DNA from 4 places in the Yersinia mollaretii ATCC 43969 genome. Region 3 is predicted to be linked to each of the others. Evidence: predicted binding sites of a transcription regulator. Region 3 holds the regulator's gene; each other region holds the start of a gene.

Region 1 (4,527 bases), 390 kb from region 3:
TCCCGCCCATATTATTTCTATACAAATCATTAACAGGATGATCTTACATGCTTATGAGCTTGGTCGGGATGGCAGTACTGATATTAATAGCCGTACTTCTTTCAAGTAATTTTAGGGCGATTAATATCCGCACTGTAGTAGGGGCTTTTATTCTTCAGGTGGGTATCGGGGCGCTGGTATTATATGTGCCAATTGGCCGCAGTATCTTGGGTGGTATGTCTGCTGGCGTTGCGAATGTTATCGCTTACGGCAATGACGGTATCTCATTTATGTTTGGCGGTTTAGTGTCCGACAAAATGTTTGAAGTCTTTGGTGGGGGCGGTTTTGTCTTCGCCCTACGCGTATTACCGGTCATTGTTTTCTTCTCCTCATTAATTGCGGTTTTGTATTATCTCGGCATCATGCAAATCGTGATTAAGGTATTAGGCGGCGGCTTACAAAAGCTGCTGGGCACCTCTCGCACTGAATCCCTCTCCGCGACCGCCAACATTTTTGTCGGGCAAACTGAAGCCCCACTGGTGGTGCGCCCTTATATTGCCACCATGACCCAATCGGAGTTGTTTGCTGTGATGTGTGGCGGTTTAGCCTCTGTCGCGGGCTCCGTCTTGGCCGGTTACGCGCAGATGGGGGTGCCGTTGGAATACCTGATCGCCGCCTCCTTTATGGCGGCTCCGGGCGGGTTACTCTTTGCTAAATTGATGGTGCCAGAAACTGAAAAAACCCACGATACGGTAGATGCCACAACGCTAATTGCGGAAGATGAGCGCCCGGCTAACGTGATTGATGCGGCGGCTTCTGGTGCGGCTTCGGGTATGCAACTGGCGCTGAATGTCGGCGCAATGTTGCTGGCCTTCATTGCATTGATTGCATTGCTGAATGGTATTTTGGGCGGAATTGGTGGCTGGTTCGATTATCCGCAACTTTCGCTAGAGCTGATTCTGGGCTGGGTCTTCTCGCCAATTGCTTACCTGATCGGTATTCCGTGGAGTGAAGCGATGGTGGCTGGCTCCTTTATCGGCCAAAAAATCATCGTCAACGAATTCGTGGCATTTATGAATTTCGGCCAATATCTACAGGCAGAAGAGTTAGTGAAAGCGGCGGGCTTGCAGGTGTTGTCGGATCACACGAAAGCCATTATTTCCTTCGCGCTCTGTGGGTTTGCCAACTTGTCATCAGTCGCCATCTTGCTGGGCGGGTTGGGCAGCATGGCACCAAATCGCCGCCATGACATCGCGCGATTTGGCCTAAAGGCGGTGGCCGCAGGGACTTTATCTAATTTGATGAGTGCGACGATCGCCGGTTTCTTCCTGGCTTTATGATTAGGCTAGCTTGACTGGCCATTTTGAGCTTGGGCAGTGCTCATTGCCGTCACATACTGCGTGTATGCTCCGGTTCTTGCGCGCTGTCCGCACTCAAACTGACTGCGGCTGACGCCTAATAGACCAGTTATAAGCTATTCTTGATGTGAGTGGGTATAATAGTGCCGTAAGCCATAAATCAGGGTATTTTGTGACGTCAATCACATATAATATTTTGGCGTTACAAATTACTATTGATTAGTGTGAAATTGAACACATCTCAGGTGTCGAGAACGTGTTCAAATAACATGATTAACTTTTTTGAGTGAAGTCGCGAATATCGCGAGAGCTTCCTGTCAGAAAAGTATTGCGGTGAGAAGGATCTCAATTGCAACCACGGGACTGACCCGCGGGGCTATCTTCAAGGAACCAAGTCCGCTCGCCAACGTCTTGAGTTCAAAGCCAAAGATATCGATACTCTCTCTTGGCTCGCTCATAAATAAATGCTCAGTTTTGGCAAGGTGCCGGGGCTGAAATAGTGTTGGAGAGTTTTATGACCGAATTAACCGCCTGCGCGAATCTGCACGATTATGCCAAACGCGCGCTGAGTTTGATGGATTTAACCACCCTGAATGACGACGACACCGATGATAAAGTGATCGCGTTGTGTCATCAGGCAAAAAGCCCTGCCGGTAATACGGCGGCAATCTGTATTTATCCTCGCTTTATTCCTATTGCGCGTAAAACATTGCGTGAGCAAGGGACACCTGAAATTCGCATTGCGACTGTGACTAACTTCCCCCACGGCAATGACGATATTGCCATTGCACTGGCCGAAACCCATGCCGCTATCGCCTACGGTGCTGATGAAGTGGATGTGGTTTTCCCTTATCGCGCCTTAATGGCGGGTAACGATAAAGTCGGCTTTGAATTGGTGAAACAGTGCAAAGAGGCTTGCGCCGCCGCGAATGTGTTGCTGAAAGTCATCATTGAGACGGGTGAGTTAAAGCAAGAGCATTTGATTCGTCAGGCGTCTGAAATTGCTATCAAGGCGGGTGCTGATTTTATCAAAACCTCCACCGGTAAAGTGCCGGTTAATGCCACGCTGGAAAGTGCGGACATTATGATGCGCACCATTCGCGATTTGGGGGTGGGCAAAACCGTGGGCTTCAAGCCAGCGGGAGGCGTACGCACTGCGGAAGATGCCGCGCAATTCCTACAACTGGCTGATCAATTGATGGGGGAGGGCTGGGCAGATGCTCGCCACTTCCGCTTTGGGGCGTCCAGTCTGTTAGCCAGCTTATTAACCACACTGGGTCATCAGAGCGACAGCAAAAGCAGCGGCTACTAAGTCTGCGCACTGATTTGAGCTGAGCCAATAACTGAATTTAGCAGATGCACTGCGGGCTGATTTGCTCGCAGTGCAGCTTTCATTCCATAAACAGGGGGATGCCTTGTTTCTCGCACAAGAAATTATCCGTAAAAAACGCGACGGCCAGCCACTCAGCGAAGAAGAGATTCGTTTCTTTATCAATGGTATTCGCGACAACGTAGTTTCCGAAGGGCAGATTGCGGCTTTGGCGATGACCATTTACTTCCATGATATGAGTATGCCTGAACGTGTGGCCCTCACCATGGCGATGCGCGATTCTGGCACGGTGCTGAACTGGAAGAGCCTGAATCTCAATGGCCCGATTGTGGATAAACACTCCACAGGCGGCGTCGGGGATGTGACCTCCCTGATGCTCGGCCCAATGGTCGCCGCTTGTGGTGGCTATGTACCGATGATCTCAGGCCGTGGCTTGGGTCATACCGGTGGGACACTGGATAAACTAGAAGCCATTCCCGGTTTTGATATTTTCCCCGATGATAATGCGTTCCGCAAAATCATTCAGGATGTCGGCGTGGCGATTATCGGCCAAACCAGCTCACTCGCACCGGCGGATAAGCGCTTTTATGCCACGCGCGATATCACCGCCACCGTGGACTCTATCCCGCTGATTACCGCCTCCATTTTAGCCAAAAAATTGGCGGAGGGATTGGATGCGCTGGTGATGGATGTGAAAGTCGGCTCTGGTGCCTTTATGCCGACGTACCAACTATCTGCTGATTTGGCGCAGGCGATTGTCGGCGTAGCGAATGGCGCAGGTTGTAAAACCACGGCGCTACTGACCGATATGAATCAAGTCTTGGCTTCCAGTGCGGGCAATGGCGTGGAAGTGCGCGAAGCCGTGCGCTTCCTGACGGGTGAGTATCGCAATCCCCGTCTGCTGGAAGTGACCATGGCGCTATGTGTTGAAATGCTGCTGTCAGGTGGCTTGGCGCAAGATGAGGCCGAGGCCAGAGCCAAGCTGCAAGCGGTGCTGGATAACGGCAAAGCGGCAGAGGTTTTTGGTCGGATGGTGGCGGCGCAAAAAGGACCAAGTGATTTCGTCGAGCGCTATGACAGCTACTTGCCGGTTGCCATGCTGAGCAAACCCGTCTTTGCTGAGCGCCCCGGTATTATCACGGCCATGGATACCCGCGCATTAGGGATGGCGGTGGTTGCCCTCGGTGGGGGGCGTCGCCGTGCAACAGATCCGATTGATTACAGTGTCGGTTTAACTGATATGGCCCGTTTAGGGGCCAGTGTGGAGGGTCAACTGCCATTAGCCGTGATTCATGCCAATAACGAAGATGATTGGCAGCAGGCGGCAGATGCTGTGCGCACGGCCATTACATTGGGTGATAAATCGCCGGAAGAGACGCCGGTCATCTATCGCCGTATCACTGAATAACCGCCCCATTTTGATGATGCCCGCCCAGCGGGTGAATCTTCGCAGGAGAGAATAATGAAACGCACATTTATTATGGTATTAGACTCATTTGGTATCGGCGCGAGTGCAGATGCCAAAAAATTTGGCGACGAAGGGGCAGATACACTGGGCCACATTGCTGAGGTCTGCGCCCGTGGTGAAGCTAACGTGGGCCGTAGCGGCCCCTTAACACTGCCGAACCTGAGCCGTTTAGGGCTGGGTAAAGCGGCTGAAGAATCAACGGGTAAATTCCCGGTCGGGCTGGATAAAGATGCCGATATCATTGGCGCTTATGGCTATGCCAGCGAGCTATCTTCCGGTAAAGACACCCCATCAGGCCACTGGGAAATTGCCGGTGTGCCGGTATTGTTCGACTGGGGCTACTTCAGTGATGTAGAGAACAGCTTCCCGCCGGAACTACTGGAGAAACTGGT
Region 2 (4,527 bases), 160 kb from region 3:
AGCGCTGCCGTATTGACGGCCTTGCGACTTAATTGAGGAGTGACAAATGAAAATCGGCTTTATTGGTTTAGGGATTATGGGAAAGCCAATGAGTAAAAATCTGCTGAAAGCAGGTTACTCATTAATGGTCCTTGATCGGAATGCTGCGGCACTGGATGAGCTGCTCAGTGCTGGCGCGACAGCGGCTGCCACCCCAAAAGCGCTGGCAGCAGAGTGCGACATTATTATCACTATGTTGCCTAACTCACCCCATGTGAAAGAGGTGGTGTTAGGTGAGAACGGCGTGATTGAAGGGGCAAAACCGGGGGCTGTGCTGATTGATATGAGCTCGATTGCCCCTTTAGTCAGCCGTGAAATCAGTGAAGCACTGGCGGTAAAACAGGTCGCCATGTTAGATGCGCCGGTCAGTGGTGGCGAGCCAAAAGCCATTGATGGCACCTTGTCCGTGATGGTCGGTGGTGATAAAGCGGTGTTCGATAAGTGCTTCGACATTATGAAAGCCATGGGGGGTTCCGTGGTGCATACCGGAGATATCGGTGCTGGTAATGTGACCAAACTGGCTAATCAGGTGGTGGTGGCGCTGAATATTGCGGCGATGTCTGAAGCGCTGGTCTTGGCGACCAAAGCGGGCGTGAATCCTGATCTGGTGTTCCAAGCCATTCGTGGTGGGCTGGCGGGCAGTACTGTACTGGAAGCCAAAGCGCCCATGGTGATGGATCGTAACTTCAAACCGGGCTTCCGCATTGATTTACATATTAAAGATTTGGCTAATGCTCTCGACACCTCCCACGGTGTGGGGGCGCAATTGCCACTGACTGCGGCCGTCATGGAGATGATGCAGGCGCTGAAAGCGGATGGATTGGGTGATGCCGACCACAGCGCGTTGGCCTGCTATTACGAGAAATTGGCCAAAGTTGAAGTGGCACGTTAATTGTTGAAGTGACACGTTAATCAGTGGCGTCGGCACTCTCGGGTGCTGACCATTGAGTAGCAAAGCTATACTGATAAGCATCCCGATATCCTGAGCGGCTGGTTGATAAAGTCGGAGCCTGCGTGACGTCGGATAGCTCATGAGATTGAATCATTTATGAAAATAGTCATCGCCCCGGACTCTTATAAAGAAAGTTTATCCGCGCTAGAGGTTGCGGTGCAGATTGAAGCGGGTTTTCGCACTCAGTTTCCTGATGCGCACTATATCAAGTTGCCGGTTGCTGATGGTGGCGAAGGCACAGTAGAAGCCATGGTCGCAGCAACCGCAGGTCGGATTATCAAGGTCGATGTGACCGGCCCGTTAGGGGATAACGTCGATGCTTTTTACGGGATCTCTGGTGATGAGAAGTGCGCCTTTATTGAAATGGCGGCCGCCAGCGGGCTAGAGCTTGTGCCGCTGGCGCAGCGCAATCCACTGAAAACCACCTCCTATGGCACGGGTGAACTGATTTTGCATGCGCTGAATCAGGGGGTGAAACATATCATTATCGGTATCGGTGGCAGTGCAACCAATGATGGCGGTGCGGGTATGGTACAGGCGTTGGGGGTTAAGTTGCTGAATAAGCAGGGCCAGCCGCTGGGGTTGGGGGGCGAGAAACTGGCTGATCTGGATGTGATTGATATCACCGCTCTCGACTCCCGAATTCAGCAGTGCCAAATTGATGTCGCCTGTGATGTCACCAATCCACTGACCGGCCGTGAAGGGGCCTCGGCAGTTTTCGGGCCGCAAAAAGGCGCGACACCTGACATGATCGCTCAACTGGATGAGGGGCTATCGCACTATGCTGGCGTGATTAAACGCTATCTGGATATTGACGTTGATCAGGTCGAAGGGGCGGGGGCGGCAGGAGGGTTAGGTGCGGGACTGCTCGCATTTTGTGGGGCGACCTTAAGCCCCGGCATTGATATTGTGACGGATGCACTCGGTCTGGACGCACTGGTGCGGGACGCCACTTTTGTGATTACTGGCGAAGGGCGCATCGACAGCCAAACCATTCACGGCAAGGTCCCTATTGGGGTCGCCAGAGTGGCTAAACGTTATAACAAGCCAGTGATTGGGATTGCCGGGAGCCTGACAGACGATGTGGATGTGGTCTATGAGCATGGTCTGGATGCGGTATTTAGTGTGATTTACAGTATTTGCACCTTAGAGCAGGCGCTAGATAATGCCGCCGATAATGTGTTCAGAACCGCACGGAACATCGCCGCGACACTGGCGATAGGTATAGCGGCGGGCAAAGCCTAATTTTTGGGAGGTCAGGGCTAACGATGAATTGGCCCTGATCTCCTGACTGGCAGCCCACATTTCTCGCAACACCCCGCCTGCATTCGCCATTTTTGTGACCCTCACCGCAACTCTTTCTCTTCGTCATGTAAGTTGGGCATTTGTCCAATGTAATCCCCCATCAGACCGCCTATGCTGGTGCATCAGCCCAGATTGAGGCCTTCCATGAGTGTATATAATCTTGACCCCCGGCTAGCCCAAGAGATCGTCACCCGCACCATGAAGATCATTGATACCAATATTAATGTGATGGATGGTAAGGGGCGGATCATTGGCAGCGGCGATGAAGAACGCCTCGGCGAGTTACATGAAGGGGCGCTATTGTCGCTCTCTCATGGACGGATCGTCGATATTGATGAAGCGGTAGCTCGCCAGTTGCACGGCGTGAGGCCGGGGATCAACCTGCCGCTGCGCCTTGAGGGGGAGATCGTCGGGGTGATTGGTTTGACCGGCAATCCGGGCCAACTACGGCAATATGGCGAACTGGTCTGCATGGCCGCAGAGATGATGATGGAGCAGGCGCGATTAGTGCATCTGCTGGCGCAAGACAGCCGTTTACGTGAAGAGCTGGTACTCAACCTAATTCGTACTGAAGAGATATCACCCGCGCTGATTGAATGGGCGCAGCGGCTTGGGGTGGATATCAATGAGCCGCGTGTGGTGGCGGTGGTGGATGTGGACAGCGGCCAGTTGAGTGTTGACAGCGCCATGTCAGAGTTACAGGAGCTGCAAACCCTGCTGACGACACCGGAGCGTAACAACCTGATTGCGATTGTCTCCCTGACTGAAATGGTGGTGCTGAAACCGGCGCTGAACAGTCATGGCCGCTGGGATGCCATTGACCATCGGCGGCGGATGGAGTTGTTACTCTCCCGCATGACGGAGCGAGGCCGCCTGCGGGTGCGGCTCTCATTGGGGAACTTCTTTACCGGCCCCGGCAGCATTGCCCGCTCATACCGCACTGCCCGCACCACCATGGCGGTGGGCAAACAGCGGTTGCCGGAGCAACGCAGCTACTACTATCAGGATTTGGTGCTGCCGGTCCTGCTGGACAGTCTGCGGGGTGGCTGGCAAGCCAATGAGCTGGCGCTGCCGTTAGCCAAATTGCGGGCAATGGACAGCAATGGCCTGCTGCGCCGGACGTTAGCCTGCTGGTTTCGTAACAATGTACAGCCAACGGCGACGGCAAAAGCGCTATTTATTCACCGTAACACCTTGGAATATCGGCTGAATCGAATTTCTGAGCTGACGGGGTTGGATTTGGCGAACTTCGATGACCGCCTGTTGCTGTATGTGGCCTTGCAGTTGGGGGAGCAGGAATAGCGGGGTGAACAAAAAAGGCCGAGTCAGTGACCCGGCCAGAGAAGGATGCAGAAAGTGTTAGGTCACAGGTGCTGGGTTAAACACCGCCAAGGCATTGCGCAGCCCCCATTGATCTGACCAAGTGCGTTTGCGGTCACTGGCAATATCCAGAATCAATTCAAACAATTGCTGGCCGACCTCTTCGATGGTTGCATCACCAGTGGCAATGGTTCCGGCATCAATATCCATCAAATCATGCCAGCGATTAGCCAGATCAGTGCGCGTCGCCATTTTGATCACCGGTACTGCTGCTAACCCATAAGGGGTGCCGCGCCCGGTGGTGAACACCTGCACGGTAATGCCAGAGGCCAATTGTTGGGTGCCGCAGACGAAATCACTGGCGGGTGTGGCGGCAAAGATCAGCCCCCGTTTGGTCGGGCGCTGACCGGGAGAGAGCACTTCAGAAATGGCGCTGCGGCCCGATTTGGCAATCGACCCCAGTGCTTTCTCAACCACATTTGCCAGCCCGCCCTTTTTATTCCCTGGCGAAGGGTTAGCGCTGCGGTCAGTTTTACCGGTTTCGAGATAGTCATCGTACCATTTCATCTCTTCGAGCAGCCTTCTACCCACCTCTTCGTTGACGGCGCGCGGTGTTAACAAATGGATGGCATCGCGGACTTCGGTCACTTCCGAGAACATGACTGTCGCCCCGCAGCGCACCAGCAAATCGGAGGCGTAGCCCACCGCAGGGTTAGCGGTCACACCAGAGAAAGCATCACTGCCACCACACTGCATACCCACCACCAGATCAGCAGCCGGGCAGGTCTCGCGCTGGCGCAGGTTCAGGCGTTGCAGGTGCTTTTCAGCCACTTGCAGGATCTCATCGACCATTGAGCGGAAGCCCACATGTTTCTCATCCTGTAGGCGCACAATATTGCTCTCATCCAGTG
Region 3 (4,527 bases):
CTATTATCGCCGATGTAGCGCCCTGCCGTTATTACCGCAGATTAAGATTCCACTGCTGATCATTCATGCCAAAGATGACCCCTTTATGACGGCTGAAGTCATTCCCAACCTCAATACATTGCCGAGCAATATTGATTATCAGTTAACCGAGCATGGCGGCCACGTCGGTTTTGTCGGCGGTTCACTGAAACACCCACAAATGTGGCTGGAACAACGTATTCCCGCCTGGCTTTCCCCCTATCTGGAGCAACAGTAATGATCATTCCTTGGCAACACGTCGACAGTGAAACGCTGGATAATCTGCTGGAAGCCTTCGTGCTGCGCGAGGGCACGGATTATGGCGAACATGAGCGCTCGCTGGCACAAAAAGTCGAGGATGTCCGCCGCCAGTTGGTGAGCGGTGATGCCGTTTTAGTCTGGTCGGAGTTACATGAAACTATCAATATTATGCCTCGGGGTTCATTCCGCGCCGATGCAGAAGAGCAGCCTTAATTCTCCTCTTGTCGCAAGAACATTTGATGAAAATCAAGGTGACAAGCTGAACACTTTGCCTTAAAAATAATCCGTATCGATTAACGAAAACAGGCCAATGCCGCCCCGGCCACTGAGAGACCCACTCCATGGAGTTACAGCTAATATGTCAACTAAACATCCGGTTATAGCCGTTACCGGCTCAAGTGGCGCAGGGACGACGACCACCAGTCTGGCATTCCGCAAAATATTTCAGCAGTTGAATATTCGCGCAGCAGAAATTGAAGGTGATAGCTTCCATCGCTATACCCGCCCCGAAATGGATGCCGCCATCCGTAAGGCGCGGGATCAAGGTAGACATATCAGCTATTTTGGCCCAGAAGCCAATGACTTTGGTCAGTTGGAGCAGAGTGCGTCGGAGTATGGCAAGCATGGCACGGGGCGCTCACGTAAGTACTTACACACTTATGATGAGGCGGTGCCTTATAACCAGATTCCGGGGACATTCACCCCGTGGGAGTCACTGCCAGAGCCTACCGATGTGCTGTTTTATGAGGGGCTGCACGGCGGTGTCGTGACCGAGCATCATGATGTGGCAAAGCATGTCGATTTATTGGTCGGCGTAGTGCCTATTGTCAATCTGGAGTGGATTCAAAAACTGGTGCGCGATACCGGCGAGCGCGGCCACTCCCGTGAAGCAGTGATGGACTCCGTGGTGCGATCTATGGACGATTATATTAACTACATTACGCCACAGTTTTCTCGCACCCATATTAACTTCCAGCGTGTGCCGACCGTCGATACTTCCAACCCCTTTGCGGCGAAAGCCATTCCCTCGCTGGATGAAAGTTTTGTTGTCATTCATTTCCGGGGTTTGGATCAGATCGACTTCCCCTACTTGCTGGCCATGCTGCAAGGGTCATTTATCTCCAATATCAACACATTGGTGGTGCCGGGTGGGAAGATGGGACTGGCGATGGAGCTGATTATGGCACCGCTAGTGCAGCAGTTATTGGAAGGGAAGAAGATCGGATAATCTCCTTCTTTCTTGGCATGGCAGCGGTCACGCCCCCGAATCACTGACGACAAGTTAGTGATTCGGGTGAGCGAACCTAGCTAACAACCCTGCAGCTTCAAGCACGAAGGGTTTAGGCGATTTCGCGGATTTCAAAACTATGAGTGATGGTCGCGGCTTTCCCTAACATCAGGGAAACTGAGCAATACTTCTCTGCGGATAACTCAACGGCACGCTCAACAATCTTGTCGGTGAGGCCCTTGCCGCTGACGATAAAATGCAAATTGATTTGCGTAAACAGGCGCGGTGCTTCTTCCCGGCGCTGAGAGGTTAAGGTGACCTCGCAATCGCGCACGTCGTTACGCCCTTTTTGCAGAATCGACACCACATCAATCGCGCTACAGCCACCCGCTGACATTAACAACATCTCCATTGGGCTAGGTGCTTTGTCGCCAGCATTTCCATCCATCAAAACTTGATGTCCTGACGCCGATTCACCCAAAAATGTCAGCCCCTCAACCCACTTTACACGTGCCTGCATAACACTCACTCCCAGTTAAATTTCCTGATCCAGACTACCCTTTCATTTAGAAACTGGCAATGTAACCCGATGTTCATCATGCTGAAGCGATACAACACAAGACACTGACCTCATCCTGTGCTACAAACAGAACCGAAAGTGTTGTTTCTAGAATTAAATAGGGTAGTGATCAATACTCAGTGAAGGGTTTCTATCCGGTACGTATATTGGCTATACCTTTCGGCAGTTGAGCAAATTAATATGCTATACCCAATAGATTCCAAAAAATGTCGGGTATAAAGAAAGTGTATTTTATAAGCACGCCGTACAGGGAACTCTGAGCCCTGTTAAGTTAGGCAGCGATAACAACAGAGGATAACAGCGAATGGTTCTCGGCAAGCCACAAACAGACCCGACTCTCGAATGGTTCCTGTCTCATTGCCATATCCACAAATATCCATCGAAAAGTACGCTAATTCACCAAGGTGAAAAGGCCGAAACGCTTTACTACATCGTGAAAGGCTCCGTTGCGGTGCTGATCAAAGATGAAGAAGGTAAAGAGATGATTCTCTCCTATTTAAACCAAGGGGATTTCATCGGCGAGCTTGGATTATTTGAAGAAGGCCAAGAACGTAGTGCCTGGGTTAGAGCAAAAACCGCCTGTGAAGTGGCTGAAATTTCTTACAAAAAATTCCGTCAGTTGATTCAGGTAAATCCAGATATCTTGATGCGCCTGTCTTCACAAATGGCGAACCGCCTTCAGATTACATCCGAGAAAGTGGGTAACCTCGCTTTCCTTGATGTCACTGGGCACATTGCACAAACGCTGCTTAATCTGGCAAAACAGCCTGATGCCATGACCCACCCAGATGGGATGCAGATTAAAATTACACGCCAGGAAATTGGTCAAATAGTGGGTTGCTCCCGCGAAACTGTGGGGCGGATACTCAAAATGCTGGAAGATCAAAATCTGATCTCCGCACACGGTAAAACGATTGTCGTTTACGGCACCCGTTAATTCCCTATAAACCGGTGCCGATACCCTCGGCATCGGTTTTCTCAATCTTTTGTGATCAATAAATTTCTGGGGCCTACATGAAGTGGCAACGGGTTATTTATCATCCTGAAGTAAACTACGCATTACGCCAAACATTGGTTCTCTGCCTTCCAGCCGCCTTGGGATTTGTCATAGGCGAGCTGCGACTTGGGCTGATGTTCTCCCTGATACCCGCGTGTTGCAATATTGCCTCGCTGGATACCCCACACCAACACTTCTTCCGACGGCTGATTATCGGTGGTGCGCTCTTTACACTGAGCAGTTTCCTGACCCAACAGCTGTTGCTGTGGCACATTCCCCTGCCGTGGATCATGCTCGGATTGGCACTGGTACTGGGTGTCAATGGCGCGATCAGCCCCCTCCATGGCCGCTTATTGCCTGCCGCGTTAATCGCCGCAATATTCAGCCTCAGCATGGTTGGCCGTGCACCTATCTGGCAAGCCCCCCTGTTGTGCGCCGTGGGGACACTCTGGTATGGCGTATTTAACTGGCTATGGTTCCGGTTATGCAAAGACCAGCCGATCCGCGAGCCCTTAAGTCAGCTCTATCATTTGCTGGCGGATTATTACGACACCAAATACACCCTATTCTCCCAGCATCTGCCGCCCGAAAAGAGTCTCCCCCCACTGCTCGATCGTCAACAGGGGATAATGGATAAGATTAATCAGCTTTATCAACAATTTAACTTAATCAATAATGCCACTAAAAAAGAGCAAAAGCGGCTACTGGGGCTGTTTCAGATGGCGCTCGACCTGCAAGAGCACATTACTGCGGCGCTGAATCAGCCGGAGAAAGTGCAAGAGTTGATGGAGCAGGGCCAATTCGAGGAGGTCATTCGCCGCAATACTCAGGTTATCTCGGCTCAGATACGCGTTATTGCCGATGATATTCTCTACCACCACCATGCTAAGACCAATTTTACCGCAGGTGATGCACTGATTGAGCTGGAAGAGATCGCCCAGCAGCACCCCGATAATCCTGTCGCGCAGTTTAGCTACTACCATGTCAGCCATATTGCCCAGTTGCTGAGCAACCGACGCCCGCTGTATGACCGCGAGTTGATGTCTAGTCAGCAACAGCAGCCGCTTTGGCCCGCCTTTGTCAGCTATCTGTCGTTTAACTCTGGAGCACTGCGCGATGCGGCACGACTGGGGGTGACGCTGGCCGCTGGCAGCTATATTGGGGCTTTGATGCAACTGCCAAAACCTTATTGGATCTTGCTCACCGTGATGCTGGTGACGCAAAACGGCTATAACGCCACCAAGGTGCGCATCCATCACCGCGCCCTTGGGACACTGTTCGGGCTAGTGTTGGCGGCGGGTTTGCTGCATTTGCAGATGCCAGAAGGGGCCACGCTGGGCATTATGTTGCTCATCACTCTGGCCTCCTATCTGGTTCAGCGCAAAAACTACGGGCTGGCGGTGATCGGCAGAACCATCACTGCGGTGTATATCTTGCAGCTAT
Region 4 (4,527 bases), 1.5 Mb from region 3:
GATAGAGATTGATAAATGGCGTGATGCCATTCGCCAATAAGTTATCGATCATCGAATTATAAAAGGTGACGGCGTTGGGGTTAAGCTCACCGTCCCCACTTGGGATCAGTCTCGACCATGAAATCGATGTCCTGAACGTGTTATGCCCCAGTTGCTTTAGCAGCAAGATATCCTGCTGATAATTATCGTAAAAGGTGGAGGTGTTTTCTGGGCCAATCTGACCATGAAAACGTTCTGGTTCAATCTCATACCAATAGTCGAAGATATTCTTGCTCTTGCCATCCTGCAATGACGCCCCTTCAGATTGGGTTGCAGAGGTAGCACTACCCCACCAAAAATCATCGGGAAATTGATATTTCATTCCAGCCTCCAGGCCACTACGCTAAAACAGGGTATTGATTAAAACTTCAAACTATCGGCAATCTCTTCTTCACTCTCAACCTGACGATCAATTTCGCTCTGCGCCTTATTAGCAATAATCACGAACGGTAGATACATCAGTGTGGCAACACCTAAGTTGAACAAGCTTAATAACATCGCGGCAATACTGCCGTTGGTATTAAAGAATGCCCCTAACCCGACCGGCATGGTCCACGGCGCAATATTGGTGATGGGCGGAATAAAGCCAGTGTAATAAGCAATTGAAGTGATGATAGCCAAGACCGGTTGTACCAGAATAAATGGAATAAAGAACAGCGGGTTCATAATGACCGGCAAGCCAAACAGAATAGGTTCGTTAATTTGGAAAATACTCGCCGGTGCACCCAATTTTGCCACCTGACGATAATCCTCACGGCGAGAGCCGATAAATATAGCAATAACCAGTCCTAGAGTTGCCCCGGTTCCGCCCAAGAAGATATAAGAATCAACAAAAGGTTTGGCCCACATATGGAACTCTTTGCCCGCAGCCAATGCAGCGGCGACTGAACCATATTGGGTATAAGTTGCCACGTTTTCTAAGGCAAACGGCATCATGATGCCACTTTCCAGCGCAGATAATGCCATTGCGCCGTGTATCCCGAAGAACCACAACAGCGAAGAGCACATGACATACACCCAACCCACCACACTGCCCATTTTCGACAGCGGTGCTGAGATGCTATCCATAATGATTTGGTGGAAGTTAGTGCCATATAACCCGAGGGTATAGGCCAGTACGCCCATAATGGAAAGAATAACAAAGCCCGGAATCAAGGCCGAGAAGGAGCGAGAAACGGATGTTGGCACACTGTCCGGTAAGCGGATGATCCAGTTGCGCCGAGTAATGAAAGTAAAGACTTCGGCAACCACTAAACCGATAATAATACCGGAAATTATATTCGCGCCGCCCAGCCAATTGGCTCCCACCGCATAGGCCTCACCCACGCTGTACGGGGTTACCGTCATAAAAGCCGCGATAGCCAATAATGCAGCGGCCAGAGGATCGACTCTCTTCTCTTCAGCCAAGGCCATACTGATAAAGAATGGCGTCATTAACGACATGATGCCCAGAGTACCGTTATAAACATTGCCACCGATGGCTTTCAACCCATTGAGCGTGGCAATAGTATCAGCATCTAATCGCACCCCCATCGAGAAGAAGAAGGATCCCTCACCAAAACTTAGGAATACGTTATTGATAAGAACAAACATCGCCCCGGTCAGGGTTAATGGCATCAGCCGGATAAATCCGTTCTTGATGGCATTAATATGTTGCTGTCTGCCAATCTTAATCGCAAAAGGCAAAATAGCCTTTTCCAGAGAATTAATAAATGCGCTCACAGTGCACCCCTTATTGTTTTGCTTTTTTTATTGCGGCTACGGCTGCTTTTAATACCCCTAAACCATCAACCTTGCCGTAGAGGAGCGCATCGATCACTTCAACTGGCTTATTGGGGAACATTTTGGTCACTTCGGGCAACATATAAGCAATTTGCGGCCCTAGCAGGATCACATCTGCTTGAGCACCATGTTCTGCCGCCAGTGCTTCCGGGTAAGCATTGATGATGACTGGCACCTCATACTTCTCTGCTTGTACTTTCATTTTGGAAACCAGTAGCGAGGTGGACATACCGGCAGAGCAAAATAGATAAATTTTTTTCTTTTCCATACCCAACACCTTTTGATGTTCAAAAGAAACAGGTTATTTATATGCCAGTGCAATGGTGAATTCCCTTTATCTGTACTTTATCGTGCCCCTTGCCCAGCCCATTGTTTCTGGTTGTCGGCAGTATACGGCGTTGATAGCCAAGCCAGTAATTCACCTATAGCTATAATCGTCTCTAATTGACTTTTGATATTGATGCCCTTCACATTTCTAAGCGATTACAATGTGATGGTCATCGCAAAATGGCTATTTTTTTGCTCGGCGAATTAAGTTTAATTCATTTGTATTTCATATGGTTAATTTTATTCTAGGATAGCAGCAGAACAAATGCAGTCATAAAAACAGATTGAAACGGATGACGGGATAAATTAGGGATTCTTATCGGTTGCAAAAATTGTCTGATACAGAGAAAACGTAGTGAAAATAAGAATGGTGCAGTCAATCTCAGTTTAGCCCAAAAAAGCGAAAAACGTGGCTCGAAAGAAGTTCGGGCCACGCCTGTCGGCACGATTTAGGGCATACCATTCGCGCCGTACAGTAGAAAACCTGGGTGTTGTTTAAGACGTGAGAAGTAATCGGTTAAAGCTGGGAAGTCGGGCCGCTGGAAAGGCGTCATTAACCAACGGTTTAATGATAAGCCGATGACAATATCTGACAATGTAAAATGCGCGCCAGCAACATAAGCCCCTGTGGATACCAACCGATTTTCAAGAATCCCCATCAATCGGTTCCACTCATCACAGGCCGAGGCCAACAAGGCCACATCCTGATAGTCAGGGTGTTGTCGTACCCGCGACATAAAGACATAGCGCCACGCATTGTTCAGATCTGTCGCCTGCCAATCCATCCACATCTCAACTTTTGCGCGGCTGAGCGCATCTTGCGGTAATAGATCTTGGCGGCCCTCCTTTGTCACCAAATAGCGGCAGATAGTATTGGATTCCCAAAGCACCGTGTCGCCATCGATTAACACCGGAACCAGCCCATTGGGATTGAGTGCCAAAAATTCAGGTTCCTGCGTAGAACGAAAACCGCTACCCCAATTTTGCTGATCGACAGGTAAACCCAACTCATAACAAGTCCAGAGAACTTTACGCACATTAATCGATGAATCTTTACCCAATAATTGCAACATAATGCCTCTTCTATCATTACCGTTATTTTCGCCACGGGTCACTCGTACCCCAACAATGACCATTCCATTAATACCTGAGTGCTCTATTTTACGTCTTATAAACTCGAATAAAATATCATATTTAGTGACTGTTATTCGCCATATTCGAATCCTTCCTCAGCTTATTTGTACTACAATTATTAGACTCTAACGAATTGCCAATGAGGGCTTTGTTATGACTGCAATAGATGTCATGTGGGTAGGACTGGGTGGCGGCATCGGTTCACTTTTGCGATGGTGGATAGGGTTGAGAGTCGGAAAAATCTATAAAGGTCCTCTCCCGCTCGGTACATTTCTGATCAATATTTCCGGTGCTTTTGTTATTGGCTATCTGAGTATTCTTTTTAATGTTGACTGGCGTGATCGCTATGGCGATTTAATGAATGCGGCGGTATTAACCGGTATTTTAGGTGGCTATACCACTTTCAGTAGCATGCAATTGGATGCGGCAAAATTAGCGACTGCCCGTGGCAGAGCTATCGCCGCCGGATATTTGATTATTTCGGTCTTGGTCGGCCTCATCGCGGCAGCATTTGGTGCGTGGCTAGCTTATTAATCGAAGACTGGTTTATTAATTGGAGAATGTTATGCCAAATCTTCTTATTCTCGTCTTTGTCGGTGGTGCATTTGGTGCCATGTGCCGTGAGTTCATTATGCTGTCAGTACCACGGCTGGCCGACGGATTCCCGATGGATATTTTTATTGCCAATATCATTGCCGCATTTTTATTGGGGCTAACCACCTCTCTCTTTAAAAAAGACAAAATTAACCAATATGTGCATCTCATGGTGGGGACGGGGATCATGGGCGGGCTGTCGACATTTTCCAGCTTTGTATTTGGAGCCGTCGAAATGATGAAAAACCCGACAGGGGTTTTAGTCTCAATCTGCTATTTGGTCGCCAGCCTTATTGTGGGTTTTATCGCGGTGGAATTGGGTTTAATGGTCGGCCCAAAAGAGAAGCCTAAAGATCCACAAGCCGCAGCGGAATAAATAACCAATCGCTGGATGTCGCCCAAAGCAGAAAAACCAACACCCTCAGTACCGAGGGTGTTTTTATAAGTTATTACTGATAATAACTCGCTGTAATTAATCTAATTTTTGGCATTTACCAAAAAACATTTCCGTAATAAGGGAGTTATTGATGGTCTCGCCATTCAGAGTTCTAACCAGCAGTTCACTGCCTAATAAGGGGAGTGAGAACACCATATCAGGATTCACCCGTTTCACTTTCTCCATATTCTGTGTTTCATTTACTAATGCCAATG

The links. Region 3 encodes CRP, which controls carbon source genes, mostly activating them, when cyclic AMP is high. Its sites were predicted from a motif close to ATGTGANNNNNNTCACAT; they were not measured.
Region 1: a site for CRP is predicted at 1,560-1,577, ahead of deoC (deoxyribose-phosphate aldolase). Genes of this name have one in related genera too.
Region 2: a site for CRP is predicted at 2,329-2,346, ahead of HRD69_RS07570 (CdaR family transcriptional regulator). Genes of this name have one in related genera too.
Region 4: a site for CRP is predicted at 2,310-2,327, ahead of HRD69_RS20430 (PTS sugar transporter subunit IIB). Genes of this name have one in related genera too.

The regions. Positions count from the first base shown of each region.
Region 1 covers NZ_CP054043.1:1,928,462-1,932,988, forward strand. Annotated here, with positions in the region: gene HRD69_RS08615 (NupC/NupG family nucleoside CNT transporter) at 48-1,319, shown strand; gene deoC (deoxyribose-phosphate aldolase) at 1,852-2,649, shown strand; gene deoA (thymidine phosphorylase) at 2,753-4,075, shown strand; gene deoB (phosphopentomutase) at 4,130-4,527, shown strand, end outside.
Region 2 covers NZ_CP054043.1:1,700,378-1,704,904, forward strand. Annotated here, with positions in the region: gene garR (2-hydroxy-3-oxopropionate reductase) at 47-931, shown strand; gene HRD69_RS07565 (glycerate kinase) at 1,088-2,236, shown strand; gene HRD69_RS07570 (CdaR family transcriptional regulator) at 2,441-3,598, shown strand; gene garD (galactarate dehydratase) at 3,656-4,527, opposite strand, start outside.
Region 3 covers NZ_CP054043.1:1,537,031-1,541,557, reverse strand. Annotated here, with positions in the region: gene HRD69_RS06725 (hydrolase) at 1-256, shown strand, start outside; gene HRD69_RS06720 (YheU family protein) at 256-492, shown strand; gene HRD69_RS06715 (phosphoribulokinase) at 638-1,507, shown strand; gene HRD69_RS06710 (OsmC family protein) at 1,620-2,027, opposite strand; gene crp (cAMP-activated global transcriptional regulator CRP) at 2,392-3,024, shown strand; gene HRD69_RS06700 (YccS/YhfK family putative transporter) at 3,102-4,527, shown strand, end outside.
Region 4 covers NZ_CP054043.1:4,593,158-4,597,684, forward strand. Annotated here, with positions in the region: gene HRD69_RS20420 (glycoside hydrolase family 1 protein) at 1-361, opposite strand, end outside; gene chbC (PTS N,N'-diacetylchitobiose transporter subunit IIC) at 400-1,761, opposite strand; gene HRD69_RS20430 (PTS sugar transporter subunit IIB) at 1,772-2,089, opposite strand; gene HRD69_RS20435 (glutathione S-transferase family protein) at 2,598-3,221, opposite strand; gene crcB (fluoride efflux transporter CrcB) at 3,436-3,816, shown strand; gene crcB (fluoride efflux transporter CrcB) at 3,848-4,252, shown strand; gene kch (voltage-gated potassium channel protein) at 4,349-4,527, opposite strand, start outside.